Regions from separate parts of the Pseudomonas sp. H3_E04 genome, predicted to be linked through region 2. Evidence: riboswitches for the same ligand, from Rfam matches in the RefSeq annotation. Region 2 holds a riboswitch; each other region holds the start of a gene.
The links. Region 2 has a riboswitch for cobalamin ahead of AB4N53_RS05310 (CbtB domain-containing protein). Riboswitches for the same ligand answer to the same signal wherever they lie in the genome.
Positions count from the first base shown of each region.

Region 1: linked by a shared signal. The riboswitch ahead of AB4N53_RS08340 (ABC transporter substrate-binding protein) and the one ahead of AB4N53_RS05310 (CbtB domain-containing protein) in region 2 are both predicted to bind cobalamin.
Region 3: linked by a shared signal. The riboswitch ahead of cobO (cob(I)yrinic acid a,c-diamide adenosyltransferase) and the one ahead of AB4N53_RS05310 (CbtB domain-containing protein) in region 2 are both predicted to bind cobalamin.

Region 1 covers NZ_CP162797.1:1,869,575-1,877,354, forward strand. Annotated here, with positions in the region: gene AB4N53_RS08330 (LysR substrate-binding domain-containing protein) at 1-196, shown strand, start outside; gene phnX (phosphonoacetaldehyde hydrolase) at 271-1,098, shown strand; cobalamin riboswitch at 1,247-1,440, shown strand; gene AB4N53_RS08340 (ABC transporter substrate-binding protein) at 1,579-2,592, shown strand; gene AB4N53_RS08345 (FecCD family ABC transporter permease) at 2,589-3,605, shown strand; gene AB4N53_RS08350 (ABC transporter ATP-binding protein) at 3,602-4,366, shown strand; gene metE (5-methyltetrahydropteroyltriglutamate--homocysteine S-methyltransferase) at 4,578-6,866, opposite strand; gene AB4N53_RS08360 (pyridoxal-phosphate dependent enzyme) at 7,311-7,780, shown strand, end outside.
Region 2 covers NZ_CP162797.1:1,152,373-1,160,152, forward strand. Annotated here, with positions in the region: gene AB4N53_RS05285 (fatty acid cis/trans isomerase) at 1-1,860, shown strand, start outside; gene nfuA (Fe-S biogenesis protein NfuA) at 1,964-2,548, shown strand; gene cobM (precorrin-4 C(11)-methyltransferase) at 2,691-3,437, opposite strand; gene AB4N53_RS05300 (cobalamin biosynthesis protein) at 3,516-3,929, opposite strand; gene AB4N53_RS05305 (CbtA family protein) at 3,926-4,627, opposite strand; gene AB4N53_RS05310 (CbtB domain-containing protein) at 4,639-4,836, opposite strand; cobalamin riboswitch at 4,960-5,178, opposite strand; gene AB4N53_RS05315 (hypothetical protein) at 5,212-5,538, opposite strand; gene AB4N53_RS05320 (AzlC family ABC transporter permease) at 5,525-6,223, opposite strand; gene AB4N53_RS05325 (sugar phosphate isomerase/epimerase family protein) at 6,213-7,130, opposite strand; gene AB4N53_RS05330 (ATP-grasp domain-containing protein) at 7,127-7,780, opposite strand, start outside.
Region 3 covers NZ_CP162797.1:279,866-287,645, reverse strand. Annotated here, with positions in the region: gene AB4N53_RS01340 (cobyric acid synthase) at 1-998, opposite strand, end outside; gene cobD (threonine-phosphate decarboxylase CobD) at 995-1,987, opposite strand; gene cbiB (adenosylcobinamide-phosphate synthase CbiB) at 1,980-2,888, opposite strand; gene bluB (5,6-dimethylbenzimidazole synthase) at 2,885-3,535, opposite strand; gene AB4N53_RS01320 (cobyrinate a,c-diamide synthase) at 3,532-4,914, opposite strand; gene cobO (cob(I)yrinic acid a,c-diamide adenosyltransferase) at 4,911-5,522, opposite strand; cobalamin riboswitch at 5,605-5,834, opposite strand; gene AB4N53_RS01310 (hypothetical protein) at 5,997-6,581, shown strand; gene AB4N53_RS01305 (PQQ-dependent sugar dehydrogenase) at 6,648-7,780, shown strand, end outside.

The sequences.
Region 1 (7,780 bases), 720 kb from region 2:
CATCGTCCACGCGATCGTCAAAGGCATCGGTATCGGTTTTGTCTCGGCCGTGGAATACGCCGAGACCCCGGGCACCAGGCCGATCACCTTTGTCGATCACCCGTTCTTCATCGAATACCACCTGTGCTGCCTCGGCATCCGCAGGAACCGGCCAGTGATTGCCGAACTGTTTGATGCGAATCCACCGCTGACCTGATCAGCCCTGCCCCTTGAACCGCCTACCTCATTGTCGAGGGACGGCCCACGCTTACCTGAAAACGGAGATTGACCATGCAGTACCAACAACCGACTCATCTGCAAGCCGCGATCCTCGACTGGGCCGGCACCGTTGTCGATTTCGGCTCGTTTGCGCCGACGCAGATTTTCGTCGAAGCCTTTGCCGAGTTCGGCGTCGCCGTGTCGCTGGAGGAAGCGCGCGGGCCAATGGGCATGGGCAAGTGGGATCACATCCGCACCCTGTGCAACCTGCCGCAGATTGCCGAACGTTACCGCGCGGCGTTTGACCGCTTGCCGAGTGACGACGATGTGACGGCGATCTACGAACGATTCATGCCGTTGCAGATCGAAAAAATCGCCCTGCATTCGGCGTTGATTCCGGGTGCACTCGAGGCGATGGCGGCGTTGCGCGACAAGGGTTTGAAAATCGGTTCGTGCTCGGGCTATCCGGCGGTGGTGATGGCCAAGGTCGTCGGACTGGCAGAGGAAAATGGCTACGTCGCCGACCATGTCGTCGCCACCGATGAAGTGCCCAATGGCCGTCCATATCCGGCGCAGGCGTTGGCCAACGTGATTGCCCTGGGCATCAATGACGTGGCCGCCTGCGTCAAGGTCGACGACACCTGGCCGGGAATTCTCGAAGGGCGCGCCGCCGGCATGTGGACGGTGGCGTTGACCTGTTCCGGCAACGCGCTGGGCCTGACCTATGAGCAATACAAGGCGTTGGCGTCGGATCGACTGGCGGTAGAACGCGCGCGGATCGGCAAGATGTTCGCCCCTTCGCGCCCGCATTACCTGATCGATACCATCGCTGAACTGCCTCAGGTGATCGACGACATCAATGCGCGTCTGGCCCGGGGTGAAACTCCGCAAGCCAGCTGAGTCGGCCCTGACCGTGATCGTTCCCGCGCTCAGCGTGGGAACGATCCCATCACTCCCTTGAACTGCCGGAAGCAAGGTTGGCGTGACAGCAGACGCCTGCTGCTAATGCTCGTCGCGATAGATTGGTCTCCCCTTCAGCGGCTCGATCGACTACCATGCCGCCGCCGGTTTCCACACGGAATTAATAGGGAATCCGAAATGCTTGCACAGCATCAATCGGAACTGCCCCCGCAACTGTAGGTGCCGAGCCTGCTCCTTGACTGCCACTGGGTGAATCCCGGGAAGGCCGGAGCGTGGCGATGACGCATCAGTCAGGAGACCTGCCGGCACAGTGACTGACTAACCGGCGGGGTGTCCGGGAAGGACATCGTGCCGTGCGCGTTTTTCAATGCCGGCCTTGCGCAGTTTCCACGACCGCGCCCGAGGTGTGTTTCCAACCGTACCCGCCCGCTCACGTACGGTTCCCCTGGAGACTGCCCCATGCTGCTGCCCCGCGTTGCCACCCTGCTCACCGCTCTGAGTCTTTGCGCCCTGGCGCAAGCGGCGCCGACTACGTATCCGCTGACCGTCGAAAACTGCGGCAGCAGCCTGACCTTTCAGCACGCTCCTGCGCGCACGGTGACCATCGGCCAGGCCGGTACGGAAATGCTTTATGCCTTGGGCCTGGGCGACAAAGTCGTCGGCACTTCGCTGTGGTTCAACGATGTGCTGGGCACATACAAAACGCAGAACGACAGGGTCGAGCGTCTCGCCGACAACGAGCCAAGTTTCGAAGCGGTGATCGGCAAACGCCCGGAACTGGTCGCCGTCGAGCTGGAATGGATGGTCGGCCCGCAAGGCGCGGTCGGCACCCGTGAGCAGTTCCATGAACTGAAGATTCCCACCTATCTGCTGCCCTCTGATTGCGAAGCCAAGGACAACCTCGTCGGCTCGGACGGCACGCGGCTGGCGCCGTTCCGCATCGACAGCATCTATAAAGCCGTGAGCCAACTGGCGGCGATTTTCGACGTGCAGGCGCGCGGCGAGCAGCTCAATGAGCAGCTCAAAGCCAGCCTCGCACAGTCGATCGCCACGGCGACAAAACAGCAGCGCAAAGACGTCAGTGCACTGGTGTGGTTCTCCAGCGCCGAGATGGACATCGAGCCGTTCGTGGCCGGACACAAAGGCGTTCCCGATTTCATGCTCAGCACCCTCGGCGTGCGCAACGTCGTCGAGTCGGATGAAGAATGGCCGACCGTCGGCTGGGAAACCATCGCCAAGGCCAACCCGACGTTTCTGGTCATCGCGCGCATGGATCGTCGGCGTTTCCCGGCTGACGATTATCAGAAGAAACTCGCCTTTCTGCGCAGTGATCCAGTGACGCGCAACATGGACGCGGTCAAGCACAACCGCATCATCATTCTTGACGCCATGGCCATGCAGGCCAGCCTGCGCACCTTCGACGGCCTCGCACAACTGGCCACGGCCATCAACGGCTACGACCTGTCGCAATGAGCAGACGCCTGATCCGTTTGCTGCTGGTTCTGTTGACGCTATCGGTCGCGCTGATCGGCGGCGTGGCCATTGGTGAGACTTCAATCGAGCCGAGCGTGGTGTTGCAGGTGCTGGCCAACAAGCTGTGGGGTGCCGGTTATGTGCTCGACCCGATCGACGAAGGCATTGTCTGGAACTATCGCCTGACTCGCGCTTTGGTCGCGGCGGCCTGCGGCGCCGGTCTGGCGACATGCGGGGTGATTTTGCAGTCGCTGCTGCGCAATCCGTTGGCCGATCCGTATCTGCTGGGAATTTCCGCTGGCGCCTCGACCGGCGCGGTGATGGTCGCGCTGCTTGGCGTCGGCGCAGGGGCGATTTCATTGTCGGTGGGTGCCTTTGCCGGTGCGGTGACGGCGTTCGCGCTGGTGATCCTGTTGGCGCGGGTCAGCGGCACGGCCAGCGGTACCGGACAGATCATTCTTGCCGGGATCGCCGGCTCGCAGCTTTTCAACGCCCTCACCGCGTTTCTGATCACCCGCTCGGCCAGTTCGGAACAGGCGCGCGGGATCATGTTCTGGCTGCTCGGCAATCTCGGCGGCGTGCGCTGGCCGTCGGTGTGGCTGGCGGTCCCAGTGGCCTTGCTCGGGCTGGTCGTTTGCCTGTGGCACCGGCGGGCGCTGGATGCGTTTACCTTCGGCGTGGATTCGGCGGCATCCCTCGGCATTCCAGTGCGACGTGTGCAAATTCTGTTGATCGGCTGCGCCGCGCTGGTGACGGCGGTGATGGTGTCGATCGTCGGCTCGATCGGCTTTGTTGGCCTGGTGATTCCCCACGCCGCGCGGTTGTTGCTCGGCACGGGGCATGCGCGTCTGCTGCCCGCCAGTGCACTGGGCGGCGCGGTGTTTCTGATTGCCGCCGATGTGCTGTCGCGGACCCTGATCAAGGGTCAGGTGATTCCGGTCGGCGTGATCACCGCGCTGGTCGGCGCGCCGGTGTTCGCCCTGATTCTGGTGGGCCGGAGATCGGCACGATGAACGCGGTATTGAGTTGTGCGAGTGTGGGCTTCAAGGTGCGTGGCGCCGAGTTGCTTAACGGTGTCAGTCTCGACGTTCAGCGCGGCGAGACGCTGGGCATTGTCGGCCCGAACGGTTCGGGGAAATCCACTTTGCTGAAACTGCTCGCCGGCCTGCGTGAGCCGAACGAAGGCCAGGTGCAGCTCGACGGTCAGGCGCTGGGCACAATGTCGCGGCGCAGCATCGCGCAGACGCTTGCGGTGGTTGAGCAACAGGCCGATACCGACGATGGCATCCGCGTATTCGACGCCGTGGCGCTGGGGCGTACGCCGTGGTTATCGGCGCTGCAACCGTGGTCCCCCGCCGACGACGCCATCGTCGAGCAAGCGCTGGTCGACGTTGACGCCGTGCACCTGCGTAAACGCCTCTGGCGCAGTCTTTCCGGTGGCGAACGTCAACGCGTGCACATCGCCCGCGCACTGGCGCAGCGCCCGCAGATCCTGCTGCTCGACGAACCGGCCAACCACCTCGACATTCAGCACCAGTTGAGCATTCTGCAAGTGGTCCGCGCACTGCCGGTGACTACGCTGATCGCCCTGCACGATCTCAACCAGGCGCTCAAGTGCGATCGCCTGGCGGTGCTGGAGCGCGGGCGTCTGGTGGCATTGGGCGAGCCGCTGCACGTGCTGACGCCGGAGCGGTTACAGACGACCTTCGGGGTCAGGGCGCACTATCTGACGGACCCGTTCGATGGTGCGCCGATATTGCGTTTTCTTACCTGACTCATTTGTGTCTGACCTGCCGCTTTCGCGAGCAAGCCCGCTCCCACAATGGATTTGTGGGTTAGCGGGGATGGCGGGTGTAACGCGAAATCCTGTGGGAGTGGGCTTGCTCACGAAGGCGGCAGGTCAGGCAATTTAACTGTGGCTGACAGGCCGCTTTCGCGAGCAGGCTCGCTCCCACAGGGGTTATGTTTTCCAGGGCGGTGAAGGATCAGGCCCATTCTTTGCGCAGTTGCCGCGCTGCGCTGACCATATGCACCAACGCCGCTTCGGTCTCTGGCCAGCCTCGGGTTTTCAATCCGCAATCCGGATTGACCCACAGACGCTCCACCGGAATACGTTGCGCGGCCTTGCGCAGCAAGCCGACCATTTCCGTAACATCGGGAATGCGTGGTGAGTGAATATCGTAGACGCCCGGGCCGATGTCGTTCGGGTAGGCAAACGCTTCGAAAGCCTCGAGCAGTTCCATGTCCGACCGTGAGGTTTCGATGGTGATGACATCGGCGTCCATCGCCGCGATCGACTCGATCACATCGTTGAATTCGCTGTAGCACATGTGCGTATGGATCTGGGTTTCATCGCGCACGCCGCAGGCGCACAGGCGGAACGCTTCGCTTGCCCAGTCCAGATACGGTTGCCACTGCGCCCGGCGCAACGGCAAGCCTTCACGAAACGCCGCTTCGTCGATCTGCACAATTTTGATTCCTGCCGCTTCCAGATCATTCACCTCGTCACGAATGGCCAGCGCCAGTTGTCGTGCCTGAATCTCACGGCTGACGTCTTCGCGCGGGAACGACCACATCAGCATGGTCACCGGGCCGGTCAGCATGCCTTTAATGACCTTGTTGGTCAGACCTTGGGCGTAGCGAATCCACTCGACCGTCATGGCTTGCGGGCGGCTGAGGTCGCCGAAGATTACCGCCGGTTTGACGCAGCGCGAACCGTAGCTCTGTACCCAGCCAAAGCGGGTAAATGCGTAGCCGTCGAGTTGCTCGGCGAAGTATTCGACCATGTCGTTGCGCTCGGCTTCACCGTGCACCAGCACATCCAGGCCGAGGCGTTCTTGAATTTCTACAGCGTGGCGAATTTCCGTATGCATCGCATCGGTGTAATCGGCCGCGCTGAGCTTGCCTTGCTTGTGGGCCTGACGCGCCAGTCGGATCGCCGCCGTCTGCGGAAACGAACCAATGGTGGTGGTCGGAAACAGCGGCAGATCGAGTTTGTCGCGCTGTTTGGCAATGCGCTGGGCAAACGGCGATTGGCGTTGCGCATCCCTGGCAGTGATCGCCGCAACCCGCGCTTGCACCTCAGGTTTGTGGATGCGCGGCGAGGCGGCGCGGCTGGTTTGTACCGAGCGGCTTTGCGCCAGGGCGCGCAGCACCTGCGGCGCTTCCGGCTCGCTGATCGCTAGAGCGAGCACGGCGACCTCTTCACACTTCTGCACGGCAAATGCCAGCCAACTTTTCAGTTCGGCATCGAGCTGGTCTTCGCGGCTCAGATCAACCGGGCTGTGCAGCAACGAGCAGGACGGCGCCACCCACAAACGATCACCCAGACGCTCATGGGCATGGCGCAGCGTCGCCAGCGCGTTTTGCAGATCGCAGCGCCAGACGTTACGCCCGTTGACCACACCCAGCGACAGCACTTTATAGGCCGGCAGACGATCCAGAATGGTCGGGTACTGATCCGGCGCGCGCACCAGATCGATGTGCAGGCCATCGACCGGCAGGTTCGCCGCCAGACCGAGGTTTTCTTCCAGACCACCAAAGTACGTAGCAAGCAGTTTTTTCAGCGGATCGCGCTGGATCTGGTTGTAGGCGCGCTCGAAGGCATTCTTCCAGTCCTGCGGCAGATCGAGCACCAGAATCGGCTCATCGATCTGCACCCACTCCACGCCCAATGCCGCCAGCCGCGCGAAGATCTGCCCGTACAGCGGCAGCAGGCGATCGAGCAACTCGAGCTTGTCGAAATCGGCGCCCTTGGTTTTGCCCAGCCACAGATAGGTCAACGGGCCGAGGATCACCGGTTTGACGTTGTGCCCCAGCGCGCGGGCCTCTTCGGTTTCTTCAAACAGCTGCTCCCAACCCAGCTGAAATTGTTGATCGACGCTGAATTCCGGTACGAGGTAGTGATAATTGGTGTCGAACCATTTGGTCATCTCTTGAGCGTGACCACCGCCGCAACAGCCGTTGCTGACACCACGGGCCATGCTGAACAGCGTCTGCAGCGTGGCTTTGCCGTCGTGCGGGCGGAAGCGCTCGGGGATCACGCCGAACATCAGCGAATGAGTCAACACCTGGTCGTACCAAGCGAAATCGCCGACCGGCAGCAAGTCGATGCCGGCGTTTTTCTGCAAGTCCCAATGGGCCTTGCGCAGCTCACGTCCGACGTCACGCAGGCCCGCCTCGTTCAGTTCTCCTTTCCAGAACGCCTCTTGCGCTTTCTTCAGTTCGCGGTCGCGGCCGATGCGCGGAAATCCAAGGGAATGGGCCAGTGCCATGACAAACAACTCCAGATGCTTATTCGATGGCGGCTATTGTCTGGAACCTAGCTTAATGAAACAAACTCAATCTTTTTCTAATGAACACAAATTATGCTCATGTAGAGATAAGCCTTTAGGAGCTGCCGAAGGCTGCGATCTTCGGCTGAAGGGACGCAGAGCGTCCCCCGCTGCACTCCCATGCCGAGCGTGGGAACGATCGGAACCCGGGGACACAAATCAAGCTTTTGTCGCGGCGAAGACGCCCTTTGAATACTCGATGACGCCTTGCTGTAAACACGTTCGAACTGTTCCGGCAGCTGGCCGATTTCGTTCTATCGTTAGATCCAAATGGCTGGATTTCTCAAAGATTAAAGGTTGCGAGGGAAGATGCCTGCGCCTAAGTTGCACGCGAGTCTTTTCCCCGCGATCGGAACGCGATCAACACCATAATGAGGTGAAGAAATGTCGAAGGAATCACGCCCTGCCGTGCTTGGGCTGATAGGCAATACTCCGCTGGTGCAGGTCACCCGCTTTGATACCGGACCCTGCACGCTGTTTCTCAAACTCGAATCGCAGAACCCCGGCGGCTCGATCAAGGACCGTATCGGCCTGGCGATGATTGACGCCGCAGAACGTGACGGCCGCCTGCAACCGGGCGGCACGATCGTCGAGGCCACTGCCGGCAACACCGGTCTGGGTCTGGCGCTGGTCGGCCGGGCCAAAGGCTATCGCGTGGTGCTGGTGGTGCCGGACAAGATGTCCACCGAGAAAGTCCTGCACTTGAAGGCCATGGGCGCCGAAGTGCACATCACCCGCTCCGACGTCGGCAAGGGCCATCCCGAGTATTACCAGGACGTCGCGGCGCGTTTGGCCAGGGACATTCCCGGGGCGTTTTTCGCCGACCAGTTCAATAATCCCGCCAATCCGCTGGC
Region 2 (7,780 bases):
CTATGCGCAATGCCTGCGGAGTTCGACGGATATGCCGGCGCGCACCCGAAAGAGGGCATGCCGCTGGCGGTCACTGGCCTGACCGACCAGCAATACCAGACCTTGCAGCGCTGGCTGGCGTCTGGCGCGCCGATTGACGAGCAGAGCCTGGCGCCGAGTGCCAAAGAGGCCATGCAAATTCTGCAGTGGGAAAACCTGCTCAACGCCCCCGGTGCCCGGCAGAGTCTGGTCGGGCGCTGGTTGTTCGAGCACTGGTACCTGGCGCACATCTATTTCAAGGATGGTGAGCCGGGGCATTATTTCCAGTGGGTGCGTTCGCGTACGCCGAGCGGCCAACCGATCGACCTGATCGCCACTCGCCGTCCCAACGACGATCCGGGCACGCAGGTGTATTACCGCTTGTGGCCGGTGCAGGGGGTGATCGTGCACAAGACGCACATCACCTACCCGCTGAGCGCGGCGAAAATGGCCCGCATCAAAAGCCTGTTCTACAGCGGCAACTGGCAGGTCAATGCGCTGCCGGGTTACGGGCCGCAAAGCCGTGCCAATCCATTTGCCACCTTCGAGGCGATTCCGGCACAGGCGCGCTATCAGTTCATGCTCGATAACGCTGAATACTTCGTCCGCACCTTCATTCGTGGGCCGGTGTGCCGTGGGCAGATCGCGACCGATGTGATCCGCGACAACTTCTGGGCGCTGTTCCAGGCGCCGGAACATGACCTCTATATCACCGACCCGAACTACCGCGGCCAGGCCACGCCGCTGCTGGCGATGCCGGGGCAGAACGACGACGTCGGCAGCGTGCTGAGCCTGTGGCGCGACTACCGCGACAAGCGCAACGAATACGAAGCCCTGCGCCGCGACAGCTACGCCGATCTGCCGGCGCCGAGCTGGTCGACGCTGTGGGCCGGCAACGACAACGCCTTGCTGAGCATTTTCCGCCATTTCGACAGCGCCTCGGTTACCAAGGGTTTGATCGGTGAAGTGCCGCAAACCATGTGGCTATTCGACTATCCGCTGCTCGAGCGCACCTATTACCAGCTAGCGGTCAACTTCGATGTGTTCGGCAACGTCTCCCATCAGGCGCAGACTCGTCTGTATTTCGACCTGATCCGCAACGGTGCCGAACAGAACTTCCTGCGCCTGATGCCCGCCGACTCGCGCGAGGATTACCTCAACGATTGGTATCAGGACGGCGGCCAGTTCAAGATGTGGCTGGATTACGAGGCCATCGACGACGACAAACCGACCGCGCTGAAACTTGACGGAAATGACCCGAAACGCGATTTCGCCATGCAATTGCTGGCGCGCTACGGCGATCTGAACGCGCGGCCAGACCCGATCAATCGCTGCGACGGCGCTTATTGCTCACGGCCGAATATCGATCCGGCATTGCAGAACGCCGAGCAGGCCTTGAGCCGTCTGGCCTCGCGACCGGCAGCGGGGCTGAAAGTCATCGACCAGTTGCCCGAGGCGACCTTGCTGCGCGTCGAAACTGCCAGCGGCAAGCGCGAGGTCTACAGCCTGCTGCGCAACCGTGCGCACAGCAACGTGGCGTTTCTGCTGGGTGAGTCGCGGCGCTATCAGCCGGGGCTCGACACGTTGACTGTCTATCCGGGCGTACTTACCAGTTACCCGAACTTCATGTTCAACGTACCGGCCGAGCAGGTGCCGGCGTTTGTCGATGCCATGGAGAACGCCAGGGATGCCAATCGCTTCGAAAAAATCGTCGAACGCTGGGGCATTCGCCGCAGTCATCCGCAGTTCTGGCGGTATTTCCATGATCTGAGCCAGTACATCCACGAAACCGATCCGGTGGAAGAGGGTGTGCTGGATATGAACCGGTACGAGAACCTTTGAGCATTCGCCGGCGTGTGCCGAGATTCTTTCCTGACAAAAATACTAGGACTTTGTCAGCCGCGCCGATTGGCGTAAACTGCGCCCAAGCCTGCGAGGAGTTTTTATGACCGCTATTACCATTACCGACGCCGCCCATGATTACCTGGCCGATCTGCTCTCCAAGCAGAACACCCCGGGCATCGGCATCCGCGTCTTCATCACCCAGCCTGGCACCCAGTACGCCGAAACCTGCATTGCCTACTGCAAGCCGGGCGAAGAGAAGCCTGAAGATACCGCGCTGGGGCTGAAAAGCTTCACTGCCTACATCGATTCCTTCAGCGAAGCGTTTCTTGACGACGCCGTTGTCGACTATGCCACCGACCGCATGGGCGGCCAGCTGACCATCAAGGCGCCGAACGCCAAAGTGCCGATGGTCAATGCCGACAGCCCGGTCAACGAGCGCATCAACTACTACCTGCAAACCGAGATCAACCCGGGGCTGGCCAGCCACGGCGGTCAGGTCAGCCTGATCGATGTGGTCGAGGACGGCATTGCCGTGTTGCAGTTTGGGGGCGGTTGCCAGGGCTGCGGCCAGGCCGACGTAACCTTGAAGGAAGGCATCGAGCGCACCTTGCTCGAGCGCATTCCTGAGCTCAAGGGCGTTCGCGACGTGACCGACCATACGCAGAAAGAAAACGCCTACTACTAAGGCGTTCGCTGCGAACATGAAAAACGGCGCCCCGTGAGCGCCGTTTTTTTATGGGCAACATTTGCCGCCCATTCGCGAGCAGGCTCGCTCCCACAATGAGATGCAATCCGATGTGTGAGCGAGCCTGCTCGCCAAAGCGCCTTCAAGGGCGATAAAGATGTGCATGCCCGGCGCGATACAGCGAAGATTCGCTGAACACCTCACTGCCCAGCACCCGCCCGACCAGAATCAACGCCGTACGTCGAAAGCCTTTGGCCTCGACCTTGTCGGCAATGTCCGCCAACGTACCAACCACCCAATCCTGATCCGGCCATGTCGCGCGGTGAATAACGGCAATCGGGCAATCCGCGCCGTAGTGCGGCAGCAGTTCAGACAGAATCTTCTCCAGATGATTGACCCCCAAGTGGATCGCCATGGTCGCGCGGTGCTGCGCCAGACTGGCCAGTTCTTCGCCGGCCGGCATCGCGGTCTTGTCGGCGTAACGGGTCAAAATCACGCTTTGCGAGATGTCCGGCAAGGTCAACTCGGCGCCGAGCAGCGCTGCGCATGCCGCTGTAGCCGTCACGCCGGGAATGATCTCGAAAGGAATGCCCAGCTCACGCAAATAGCGAATCTGCTCACCAATCGCTCCGTACAGACTTGGATCTCCGGAGTGCACACGGGCCACATCCTGGCCTTTGGCATGGGCGCTCCTGATCAAATCGATGATCTGCTCAAGGTGCAGCTCAGCGCTGTTGACCACGATTTCGGCTTGGTGTCCTTCCAGAACCGCCGTCGGCACCAGCGAACCGGCGTAGATAATCACCGGGCAGTTGCGAATCAGGCGCTGGCCTTTGACAGTGATGAGTTCGGGGTCGCCGGGGCCGGCGCCGATGAAGTAGACGGTCATCGTTGAATCCTTGGTAAGAAGCGCAGCCGCACCTCAGATGAAGCGTGCTCATGATCGATGGCGGGGATTATCGGGATTTTAACCGGCGCCAGCCAAGGCCAGCGTGGCCTGCGCATATTTCTGCCGGGGTATCAGCAGTTTCACCGGTGCCTGAATCAGTTGCTCGGCCAGCGCCAGCGCGGCGCTTTCCGCCACGCCGTAGCAGCCGGTGCGCTCAAAGGCGATCTGCGATTGATGGCTGAGACGCTGTTGATAGGGCGCCAGCTCGGCACTGTTGAAATACTGCAGTGGCAGGTTCAGTTGTGTGGCCAGTTCCAGCAGACCCGGTTCGTCGCGTTTGAGATCGATACTGGCCAAAGCCCTGACTGCTCGCAGTTCAATGCGATGCGCCTGCAACGCCTGATCGAGTAACGCGCGCAACGTACTGGCCGGGCAGCCGCGCTGGCAGCCGAGGCCGACCACGAGGGTCGGCGCTGCGCGGTCATCGGTCATGCCTGATATTGGCCTGCGCTTTTGCGGCGGAACAACCACGCACTGATCAGGCCCAAGGCCAGCCAGAACGCGACGTTGGTCAGCTGCGAAGCGATTTTGAACTGGGTTTCCAGTGCCTCTGGCGCGAGCATGGAATGCACCTGCGGTTGTGGTGCGCCGATCACATGCGGCACGGCGAGAATCGCCACACCGAGAAGCTTCATCAGCCAGTGGCGGCTGAAGGCGATCAACGCCAGACCGACAGCGGTCGAAGCGGCAGTGCCGATCCACCAGATCTGCCGAGAAGCCAGATCAGCAGCCGCAGTGCCCGGCAATTCAGGTGGCAGCCCCAGCGTCGGTGCGAGAACGAACGTGGCATAACCGGCCAGACCCCAGAGCAGGCCTTGCGAGGTCTTGGTCGGCGCGCGCAGGGTGTACAGGCCGGCGAGCATCAAGGCGAAACCCACCGCCACCACCAGATTACCGCCAGTGGTCGAGACCACGCGCTGCCAGCCGTCTTCCGGCTCCCAGGCTTCGCCATCGTGGCTGTGGGCGGCAGTGCCAGCAGCATGTTCGTGGACTTGCGCGACCGGTTCGGATTTCTCGAAGGTTTCGGCCTGAAGAATCAGTGGCGAGACCCAAAAACTCTGCAGCAAAGTCAGGAGCAGGGCGGCCAGCAAGCCGGTGAATCCTGCGGTTTGCGCGATACGCTTGATCATGTCGGCAGGCCTCAGTGGCACGGGAACGCGGCACTGTGGCGCGTATCGTGGGCGGCGTTGTGCACCGCTTCGATGTGCGAGAAACCGGCGAACCAGACCAGGCTGGCACCGAGGATCGAGGCGAAGAGGGCGGCAGCTACGCGCTGGCCCAGGGTGGTGCTGCTGGAGATGTGGTCAGTGTGGCTGACGGTATTGCTGATGATCGACATAGCGCTTCCCTCTGAAATGTCAGCGGGTAAACAGAGCGCATGAAAAACCCCGCGAGCCGGGCACGCAGGGATTTCGAACAGCGCCCGCCCACCGCGGGTTTGTTTGTGGTCAGCGGCGCTGGTGCGCGCTGGATGTTGCGGGCCGGTCTCCGGGCTTGCGAGGGGCTGGCTTGTCGCCGACCTGCAAGCGTCACCTTCCCATGCCGGGGCACAGTGGATTTGACGCTTCGCTCGCTTACCGTTGCGGGGGCAGCACCGGACTGACATGGCTTTGAGTAAAGCACATGATTCACCGGTTTCCCGTTTCACCCTGTGAAGGGCACCCGTAACAAGGTGTGCAGGAGAACATGGGCGGCGATTGTCGTCAATCGACCGCTAGCGCATTACGAGCAGCACGTAGAGCGCCAAAGCGATCAGAAACGCGTAGTAGGACTTGAGTGGCGTCAGGCTCAGCAGCCAGGCCAGCACCACTGGCGCCATCCACGGCAGGTTCTCTGCGTGCTGGCTGGCCAAGGGATAGAGCGCTGCCGCCAGCAAACTCACCAGCATCGCCACCGAGGTGTATTTGCCCAGTCGGTCAATGAACGTGCGCGCACCGCCGGACAGCCGTTCGACGTCGACCGCCAGGGGCAGCAAACGACAGATTGCCGACACCAGCGCGCAAATCGACACGTACAGCCAGAACGTACTAGGGTCGGTCATAGGCATAACTCGTCAGTACCGTGACGGCGAGCACCAGCAGCAGGCTGATTTCGCCGAGCCATAACAAGCTTGCAACGCTGGCCAGGCCGGCAATCCATTGGCCGTGGAAGCTCTGACGGTCGCGGGCCATCTTGCCCAGCGAAGCGCTGAGAAAGATCGCGATCACCACGTTGGCGTGATCCATCAAGGCATTGTCGGCCAGGCTGGCGAAGCAGTAGCCGGCCACGGTGCCAAGCAGAGCGGCGCCATACAGCAAAAAACACACAGTGTTGGCGTACGGACGGCTGATCGATTGCTGCTCCTTGCGAATCGACATCAGCGTGAAGGCTGCATTGGCCATCACCGCCAGCGCCGGGATGAACGCTTTGACCGGGCCGTCGAGGCTGGATTTCAGGCTCAGAGTGAATACCAGAAAACGCAGGTTGATACTCAGCGCCGAGACCAGCACGCCAAAGGCATTGAGCAGGTGCGCGGGCGTCTCCAGCAGCGTCAGTTGCAACGGCGAGGCCATCACCGTGCCGCTGAACACCACCATGGCCGGCAGTTCCAGACCATGACGGCGCCCGAGCATGCCGATCAGTGTGAACGTCAGCAACAGCGAGAACACGAAGGGCAGCGCGTCGCGGATGCCCGTCGCTATCTCGCTCTGTGATCCAGCTTTCGCCAGACTGGATTCAGCCGGCATGGGTGTTCTGTCGCGCGTCGGCAAGCAAGGTCTCTACGCCTTGTTTGTAGGCCAGCGCCTTCTCCAGGTAATACTCGGTGGAAAAGCGCGGAATGAATTCCTCCACCACCGCCACGCCTCGATAGCCATTGACCGCGAAGCGATTGAGCACGTCGCTCAAGCGCAGATTGCCTTCGCCGATTGGCAGATGTTGGTGGTGCGTGTCGTTGAGGTCGGCAATGTGCAGATGGCGGGTCACCGGTGCCAAAGTGGCGATAGCTGCGAACAAATCTTCGCCGTAGGGCATCAGCGAGCAGAGGTGCGTTACGTCGATGGTCACGAAGCAACCGGTCTCGCGATGGAAACGCAAGTGTTCCTCGACTGTGAAAACCGGGAACTTCGGACGCTGGCCACCCATGTTTTCCAAACACAAAGCGATGCCCGTCGTGTTGCAACGCGCCTTGACCTGATTAATGGACGCGATGAGGTTGTCGAGCAATTCAGCGTTTTCCAGATGATCCTTGTAACCGGGATGAAAAGTCACGCTGGTCGCACCGGCCGCGCGCGAGAACTCCACGGCTGCGCTCAGGCAGTCGACGGCCTGGGCACGCTCGGCCTGATCCGCAGAGCACAGGTTGTACTGTCGCCCCCACCACCCGGCATGCACTGTCAGCGTGATGCCTTTGTGCTGGATGAAGTGGTGAATCTGCCGGGCAAGTTCAGCGCGCTGCCCGGTGTCGAGAGACCAGAACACCTGTTCGGCGTCCTCGCCGATTTCAAACTCCACTGCCTTGAAGTGCCGGGCCAGATCAGTGATCGAACCAAGGATGTCTGCGGGATTGTCGTACACATTGGTTGAAAACGAGATCAGCGGAAAGTCAGGGCTGATCGGTCCATCGATGTGGTACAGCGTTTCGTCTCTGCTCATTGCACCTGTCCTTGGGGATTGAAAGGTGGGTTGGAAATCGCCGCGTTGAAAAGCACCGGGTCATCCGCTTCACAGCAGGCGAGCAATACGTAGCCGTGGCGATCGGCGGAGCGGTGGATGGGGTGGCCGAACTTCTCGTGATTGAGGCTTGCCCGCAAGGCGAATGGTTGTCGCAGCAGGCTTGCCTTGAGTGGCTGCGGATCGGTTGCAGGGTCCGCTTCGATGTAGCGGATGGCCATTTTCACAAACTGTTTTGCGGGCGTCGGCAGCGCAATGCCGGTCATGCCGGCGATCGTGCTGGCGGCGAGATGCACGCCGGTGGTTTTCCAGACCATTTCCCAGATCTGGTCACCGCCGAAGCGGGTCTGGGTTTCGATGAAATGCAGGCGTGAACCGTCGAGCTTGATCTCGGTATGCGCCGGCCCCCAACGATTGCCCATGCGCTCAAGCAGCCACAGCACTGCCTCTTCGATCCGGGCGCGACTGGCGCTGTCGAGCGTGGCGGGAAAATCATGTCCGGTCTCAACGTAGCCCGGCGCGCCGCTGGTGTGTTTGCGGGTGATACCGAGAATCTGATGGTGTCCGTCCAGGCTCAGGGACTCGACACTGTATTCGTCACCCCGGGCGAACGCTTCGATCAGATTGTTGCC
Region 3 (7,780 bases), 870 kb from region 2:
TGCAGGCCGCCGCAAATCCCCAGCACCTTGCCGCCGTAGCGCAGATGCCGATTGATTGCTGCGTCCCAACCATTGGCGCGTAGATAAGCCAGATCACTGCGCACGCTTTTCGAGCCCGGCAGGATGATCAGATCGGCGGCGGGAATTGCCTGCCCAGGGCCGACAAATTGCAGATCGACCTGCGGATGCAGACGCAGCGGGTCGAAGTCGGTGTGATTGCTGATGCGCGGCAGCACCGGCACCACCACTTTCAACACTTGCTCGGCCTTGTCGGTCTGGCGTTGGTCGATGCCGTCCTCGGCCTCAAGGTGCAGGTCCATCACGTAGGGCAACACGCCCACCACCGGTTTGCCGGTGCGCTGCTCCAGCCAGTCGAGGCCCGGTTGCAGCAAGGCGATATCGCCGCGAAAGCGGTTGATGATGAAGCCTTTGACTCGCGCCTGTTCGCTCGGTGAGAGCAATTCCAGCGTGCCGACCAAATGCGCAAATACGCCGCCGCGATTGATGTCGGCGATCAGCACAACCGGGCAATCCACTGCCTCGGCAAAGCCCATATTGGCGATGTCGCCGGCACGCAGGTTGATCTCCGCTGGCGAACCGGCGCCTTCGACCATCACCAGCGGATACTCCGCGCTGAGCCGCGCATGGGAAGCGAGCACCGCTTGCATCGCGATGGCCTTGTAATCGTGATAAGCGACGGCGTTCATCGTCGTCACCGCGCGGCCATGAATGATCACTTGCGCGCCGGTGTCGCTGTTGGGCTTGAGCAATACCGGATTCATGTCGGTGTGCGGCTCGAGACCGGCCGCTTGCGCCTGCACTGCCTGCGCGCGGCCGATCTCGCCGCCGTCAGCGGTCACTGCGCTGTTGAGCGCCATGTTCTGCGGTTTGAACGGCACCACCGCCACGCCCTCGCGGGTGGCCCAGCGGCACAGGGCCGTCACCAGTGTGCTTTTGCCGGCATCGGAGGTGGTGCCTTGCACCATCAGAGTGGTCATGGGTGGTCCTTGGCGAACGCTTGCAAAGCCTGTTCGAGACGCAGCGCTTGCGCGGCATCCGCTGGCAGGCCGAAACGCACGCTGCTGTTGTGGCTGAACAGGCGCAGGAGGATGCCGCGCCGGGCGAGGAATTCGTGCAGCGCCTCGGCGTGCTCGGTGATCAGCCACTGAAACAGTGCGCAGCCGCCCTGCGGTGCAAAACCGCAACGGGTCAGCAGCGCCACCAGCCGTTCGCTCGCTTCATCGCTGCGGATCCGCTGACGGGTATGCCCCTCGGTGTCTTGCAGGCACGCCGTACCGAGCACCCGCGTCGGCCCGCTCACTGCCCACGGCCCGACCTGTTCGGCGAGCAGTTTGAGCAACTTGCGTTCGGCCAGAACGAAACCGAGGCGCACCCCGGCCAGGCCGAAAAACTTGCCGAACGAACGCAACACCACCAGCCCGACCTGATGCGCATAGGGCGCCAGGCTCAGTTGCGGCGTGTTGTCCATGAACGCTTCGTCGACCACCAGCCAGCCGCCGCGTTGCGCCAGCCGCGCATGCCAGTCGAGCAGGCGCGCCGGGGTCAGGCTCAGACCGGTCGGATTATTCGGATTGACCACCACCAGTACATCGAGGCTGTCGAGAAAGAATTCGACTTCCTGCTCGAGCACTTCACGGACGATGTAACCGCTGCGCCGCCAGGCTTCGGCATGCTCGGCATAGCACGGCGACAACACGCCAACCTTGCCGGCCCGGCGCAAACGCGGCAGCAACTGGATGGCCATTTGCGAACCGGCCACCGGCAACACCTGCGCGGCGCCGTAGTAATCGCAGGCCGCCTGTTCCAGTCCGTCATCGGTTTCCGGCAAGCGCGCCCAGGCGCGCAGCGGAATCTCCGGGATCGGGAACGGCCACGGCGCGAGGCCGCTGGACAGGTCGAGCCAGTCGGCCTCGGCGATCCCGTAATCGAGTGCAGCCTTGCGCAGTCGGCCACCGTGCTCAAGCATAAAATTCCGCCCCCAGGCAAAGCATCAGCAGCCACAACCATACGCCGCGCTGGACCAATTGCCAGCCACGCTCGATGGAATCGGCATCGGCCGGCGCACCTTCGCCCAGTTGCGGGCGCTCATGCAGTTCGCCGTGATAGATCGCCGGGCCACCCAACTCGACGCCCAGCGCACCGGCACCGGCCGCCATCACCGGGCCGGCGTTGGGGCTGTCCCATTTCGGCGCCTGGGTGCGCCAGCACTTCAGTGCGAGTCGGGTTTTGCCGAGCAGTGCGTAGGTCAATGCCACAAGACGCGCAGGAATGTAGTTCAACACGTCGTCGATTTTCGCCGCCGCCCAGCCGAAACGTTCGAAGCGTTCGTTGCGATAACCCCACATCGCATCCAGGGTATTGCTCAGGCGATACAGGACCACGCCCGGTGCGCCGGCGACGACAAACCAGAACAGCGCAGCGAATACCGCATCGCTGCCGTTCTCCAGCACCGACTCAGTCGCGGCGCGGGCCACCGCAGTGCTGTCGAGTTCATCGGTCTGGCGGCTGACCAGATAGCCGACGCGCTTGCGCGCCTCGTCCAGATCATCGGCGCGCAACGCAGCCGCGACCGGCGCAATATGTTCGCCGAGGCTGCGCATGCCGAGGGCGCAATACAGCGCGAGGATCTCGACGATCCAGCCCACATAGGGTGCCCAGGAAAGTGCCGTGGCGAGCAGGGTCAGCGGCAGCACTGCGAGCACCCATGCGGTCACACCATGGCTGCGCCAACCACGACCGCCGGCGTTGAAGCGTTGCTCGATGCGCCCGGCAAAATTGCCGAACGCCACCAGCGGATGCCAGCGTTTCGGTTCACCGAGCAGCGCATCCAGCGCTACCGCAGCGACACTCAGCAACGCCACACTCATTGACTCACTCCCCAATAATTTTCGTACAGCAACTCGTTCAGCGGTCGCGCCTGCGCCCAGCCTTCAAGCACCAGCATCGGCGCCGGATAGAACTCCTTGACCGGGCCGAGACACAACACCGCCAGCGGCTTGGCACCGGCCGGCAATTTGAGCAAATCCGCCAGGGCCTGCGGCTCGAACAGCGAGACCCAGCCCATGCCCAGACCTTCAGCGCGGGAGGCCAGCCACAGATTCTGGATCGCGCAGGACAGTGAAGCCATGTCCATTTCCGGCAACGTGCGCCGACCGAAAATGTGTTTCTCGCGATCGTCCATCAGCGCCGCCACCAACACTTCGGCGCAATCGTTGATGCCTTCGACTTTGAGCTGCATGAACTCATCGCTGCGCTCGCCAAGGGCTTCGGCGGTGCGGATACGTTCGTCTTCGACGAGATCGCGGATCTGCCCGCGCAAAGCACGATCGCTGATACGAATGAAGCGCCACGGCTGCATCAGGCCGACGCTTGGCGCTTGATGAGCGGCTTCGAGCAGACGACGCAGCAACTGCGGCTCGACGCTTCCGCCAGTGAAATGGCGCATGTCGCGACGTTCGGCGATGGCTTTGTAGACCGCTGCGCGTTCGGCTTCGGAGAAAGTGTTGTCGGTCATGGCCCTTTCGCGAGCAGGCTCGCTCCCACAGGGTTCAGGTGATCCATTGTGGGAGCGAGCCTGCTCGCGAAGGCGGCCTCACGGTCTGGCGCAAACAATGCAGCAATTGCGGTCGGATTGGACGGAAAATAAAAGTGCACATAGGAAGCCGTCATCCGCCCCTCGCGATAAACCGCCTCAGCGCCGCGCCCGCCATTGGGACTCAGCCCACGGGCAATCGGCGTCAGCTCGGTGGTGGTCAGCGAATGATGGTAGGTATGCCCGCGCAACTCCCCTTCCGGCAGCTCAACCGCTTGCAACGCCAGCGCCGCCAGACGCTTCTGCATCACTGCATCGCCCTTGAGCAAACCGACCAGCTCAGCACGAGTACCTTCGACATCGGTCAACGAATCAAGCAGATAAAGCATCCCGCCACATTCAGCGAGCAACGGCTTGCCCGCCGCGTGGTGCGCGCGGATTGCTGCAAGCATCGAGATGTTCTGCGCCAGCGCGACGTGATGCAGCTCTGGATAGCCGCCCGGCAAATACAGGCTGTCCGCCTCGGGCAATTGCGTGTCGCGGATCGGCGAGAAGAACTGCAGCTCGGCGCCCATCGCCCGCAGCAGATCGAGACTGGCGCCATAGGTGAAGGCAAACGCTTCATCGCGGGCGACGGCGATGCGCACACCTTTTAATAGAGGTTCGGCGGCGATGACGTCAGGCGCGGCGAATTCAACGGCCGGTGGCAGTGCAACTTGGCAACTGCTGGCGAGCGCATCGGCGGCCGCGTCGAGACGCAGGTCCAGATCATTCAATTCGCTGGCCTGAACCAGGCCCAGGTGGCGGCTCGGCAATTCGATGCCGGTCTCGCGGGACAGTGCGCCGTACCAGCGCAGACCTTCGGTGAGGCTGCCTTCGAGCAATTGCGCGTGGCGCAAGGTGCCAACGCGGTTGGCCAGCACGCCAGCGAACGGCAAGTCCGGCTGATACTTCGCCAGGCCCAGCGCCAAAGCACCAAAGGTCTGCGCCATGGCGGTACCGTCGATCACCCCAAGCACCGGTACGCCGAAGTGGCGCGCCAGATCAGCGCTGGATGGCGTGCCGTCGAACAGGCCCATCACGCCCTCGATCAGAATCAGGTCGGCCTCGGCGGCGGCTTCCCACAACAGCCGGCGACTTTCCTGCTCGCCGACCATCCACATGTCCAGTTGATACACCGGTGCACCGCTGGCGCGCTCGAGGATCATCGGGTCGAGAAAATCCGGCCCGCACTTGAATACGCGGACCTTGCGCCCCTGATTGCGATGCAATCGGGCGAGCGCTGCGGTGACGGTGGTCTTGCCCTGACCGGAGGCCGGCGCGGCGATCAGCACCGCCGGGCAGTGACGTGATTGCTTCAAAGTTCGACGCCTTTCTGCGCTTTGATTCCGGCCTGGAAGGCGTGTTTGAGCATGCCCATTTCGGTAACTGTGTCGCCCATCTCGATCATTTCCGGCTTGGCGCCGCGACCGGTAACGACCACGTGTTGCATCGGCGGACGCGCCTGCAAATCGCTGAGCACCTGATCGAGATCGAGGTAGCCGTGCTTGAGGGCGATATTCAATTCATCGAGCACCACCAGACCGATCGAAGGGTCGCGCAACAATTCGCGCGAGACTTCCCAAGCGGCAGTCGCTGCGGCGATGTCGCGCTGACGATCCTGGGTTTCCCAGGTGAAGCCTTCGCCCATGACGTGGAAACGCACCTGCTCGGGGAAGCGGCGGAAGAACAATTCTTCGCCAGTGCTGTTGCGGCCCTTGATGAACTGCACCACGCCGCACTGCATGCCGTGGCCCATGGCACGGGCGAGCATGCCGAACGCCGAGCTGCTTTTGCCTTTGCCATTGCCGGTCAACACCAGCACCAGGCCGCACTCGTCGGGCGAATTGGCGATGCGTTCGTCGATCACGGCTTTCTTGCGCTGCATGCGCGCCAGATGGCGTTCGTCACGCTCGGGGGAATCAGTCATGGGGGAGCTCTCCGTTGAGGCTGGATAACGGCGGGCAGGCACAAGAATAGACGGCAAAAAGCCTGGCATCGCCCACCGTGATGCCGCTGAGATGGATCAGGCCGGTCTCCGGGCTCATGAGCGGCGGTTCGCCTGACTGCGCGCCTTCCCGCTTCTTTCGAGGCAGTGGCTCAAGGCGCAGTTTTCACTCATTTACCGTTGCGGGGGCAGCGCCGGGATCGTCGTGGCTTCGCTTGAAGTCCACCCTCACCGGCTTCCCTGTTTCACTCTGTCGACGCGGGGCCACAGAGCACCTGAAACAAGCGGCGAAGGTTAGAGGGTTGGGGGTGGAGCGTCAATTGAAGAGGCGCTTCGGGCGCGAATAACTGCCGCTGATCAATTGTGCAGCGGCAATCTTGTGCCAGACTGTGACAAGTGATATCAAAGAGCCATGCTTTTTTCAAAAAGCCCACTACAACAATAAGGATGACGACGATGCAAGGCATGATCATCAGCAACCCGCGCCTGGAATTTCTGCGCCCGGTGCTGGAACGCTGGTTTGACTGTATCGATCGCTACAACACAGTACGCGGCGACAACGACACGCCGTACTGGCACGACGAGAAAGCCAATCTCGGCCTGCTATCGGCAGCGGCGTGGATGGCGGAAATGGTCACGCTGACCGACACCGCCACGCGCAAACAGAACGAAGAAGGCGAGCGCAATGCCCGCGCGGACCTGCTGATTGCCGGCGCCGAAGACCGCGCGTTCATTCAGGCCACGCAACGCTGGCCACGGGTCAACAACCTCAACCTGACCCAGGCCCTGCTCGACATCACCGTGGATGCCAAACGCATCAGCTACGCCAGCGATCTGAAGCTCGGCTGCCTCTTCGTCGCTCCGCAAAAAGCCCAGCACAGCGCCAGCCCCGAAGAACTGCAGGACATGGTCGACGACCTGCAAAAGGAACACACCTGCGCAGTGGCCTGGTATTTCCCCTACGCCTATCGCAAATTGCACAGCGACGCGGGCAACTATCATCCGGGCATCGCCGTGCTGTTCAAGGAAGCCCGCGGTTGAGCAGTTGAACCATCGGGCCTGCGCCCTCCTCTATGTTTAGGAATGCATTCATAGGGAAGATCAGCAATGCGCAAGGCCCAACTCGCTCTTATCATCGCCGTCGCAGGCGGGCTCGCCGCCTGCGGTGAAACCTCCAGCCTGCAAGTCTCCGACGGCACCGGCCCGTCGCCGAAATTGCCCGAACCGAACAAGACGCTGATCCCGACAGTCAACATCGCCCCGGCGGTGGGCTGGCCGGACGGCACGAAACCGACCGCAGTGGCCGGTACCCAGGTCGCCGCGTTTGCCGAAAGCCTTGATCACCCGCGCTGGCTCTATGTGCTGCCAAACGGCGATGTGCTGGTGGCGGAAACCAACGCGCCGCCCAAGCCTGACGACAGCAAAGGCATTCGCGGCTGGGTGATGAAGAAAGTCATGGGCAAGGCCGGCGCCGGCGTGCCCAGCCCGAACCGCATCACCCTGCTGCGCGACGCCGACCACGATGGCGTCGCAGAAACCCGCACGGTGTTCCTGCAGAATCTCAACTCGCCGTTTGGCATGACGCTGGTTGGCAACGATTTGTACGTAGCCGACACCGACCGCCTGCTGCGTTTCAATTACGAGCCGGGCGCCACCGAGATCAAGACCCAACCGATCAAAGTTGTCGACTTGCCCGGCGGCACGTTGAATCACCACTGGACCAAGAACGTCATCGCCAGCAAGGACGGCAGCAAGTTGTACGTCACCGTCGGCTCGAACAGTAACGTCGGCGAAAACGGTCTGGATCAGGAAGAAGGCCGCGCCGCGATCTGGGAAGTCGATCGCGCAACCGGCAATCACCGGATCTTCGCCTCGGGTATCCGCAACCCCAACGGCCTCGCCTGGGAACCCACCAGCGGCGCATTGTGGACAGCGGTCAACGAGCGTGACGAAATCGGCAGCGATCTGGTGCCGGACTACATCACCTCGGTCAAGGACGGCGGCTTCTATGGCTGGCCATTCAGCTATTACGGTCAACACGTCGATGAGCGAGTCAAACCGCAGAATCCGGATCTGGTGGCCAAGGCCATCGCGCCGGATTACGCCGTCGGCCCGCACACGGCTTCGCTGGGTCTGACTTTCGCCGAGGGCAACAGCCTGCCGGCGCAATTCAAGGAAGGCGCGTTCATTGGCCAGCACGGCTCGTGGAATCGCAAACCGCACAGTGGCTACAAAGTGAT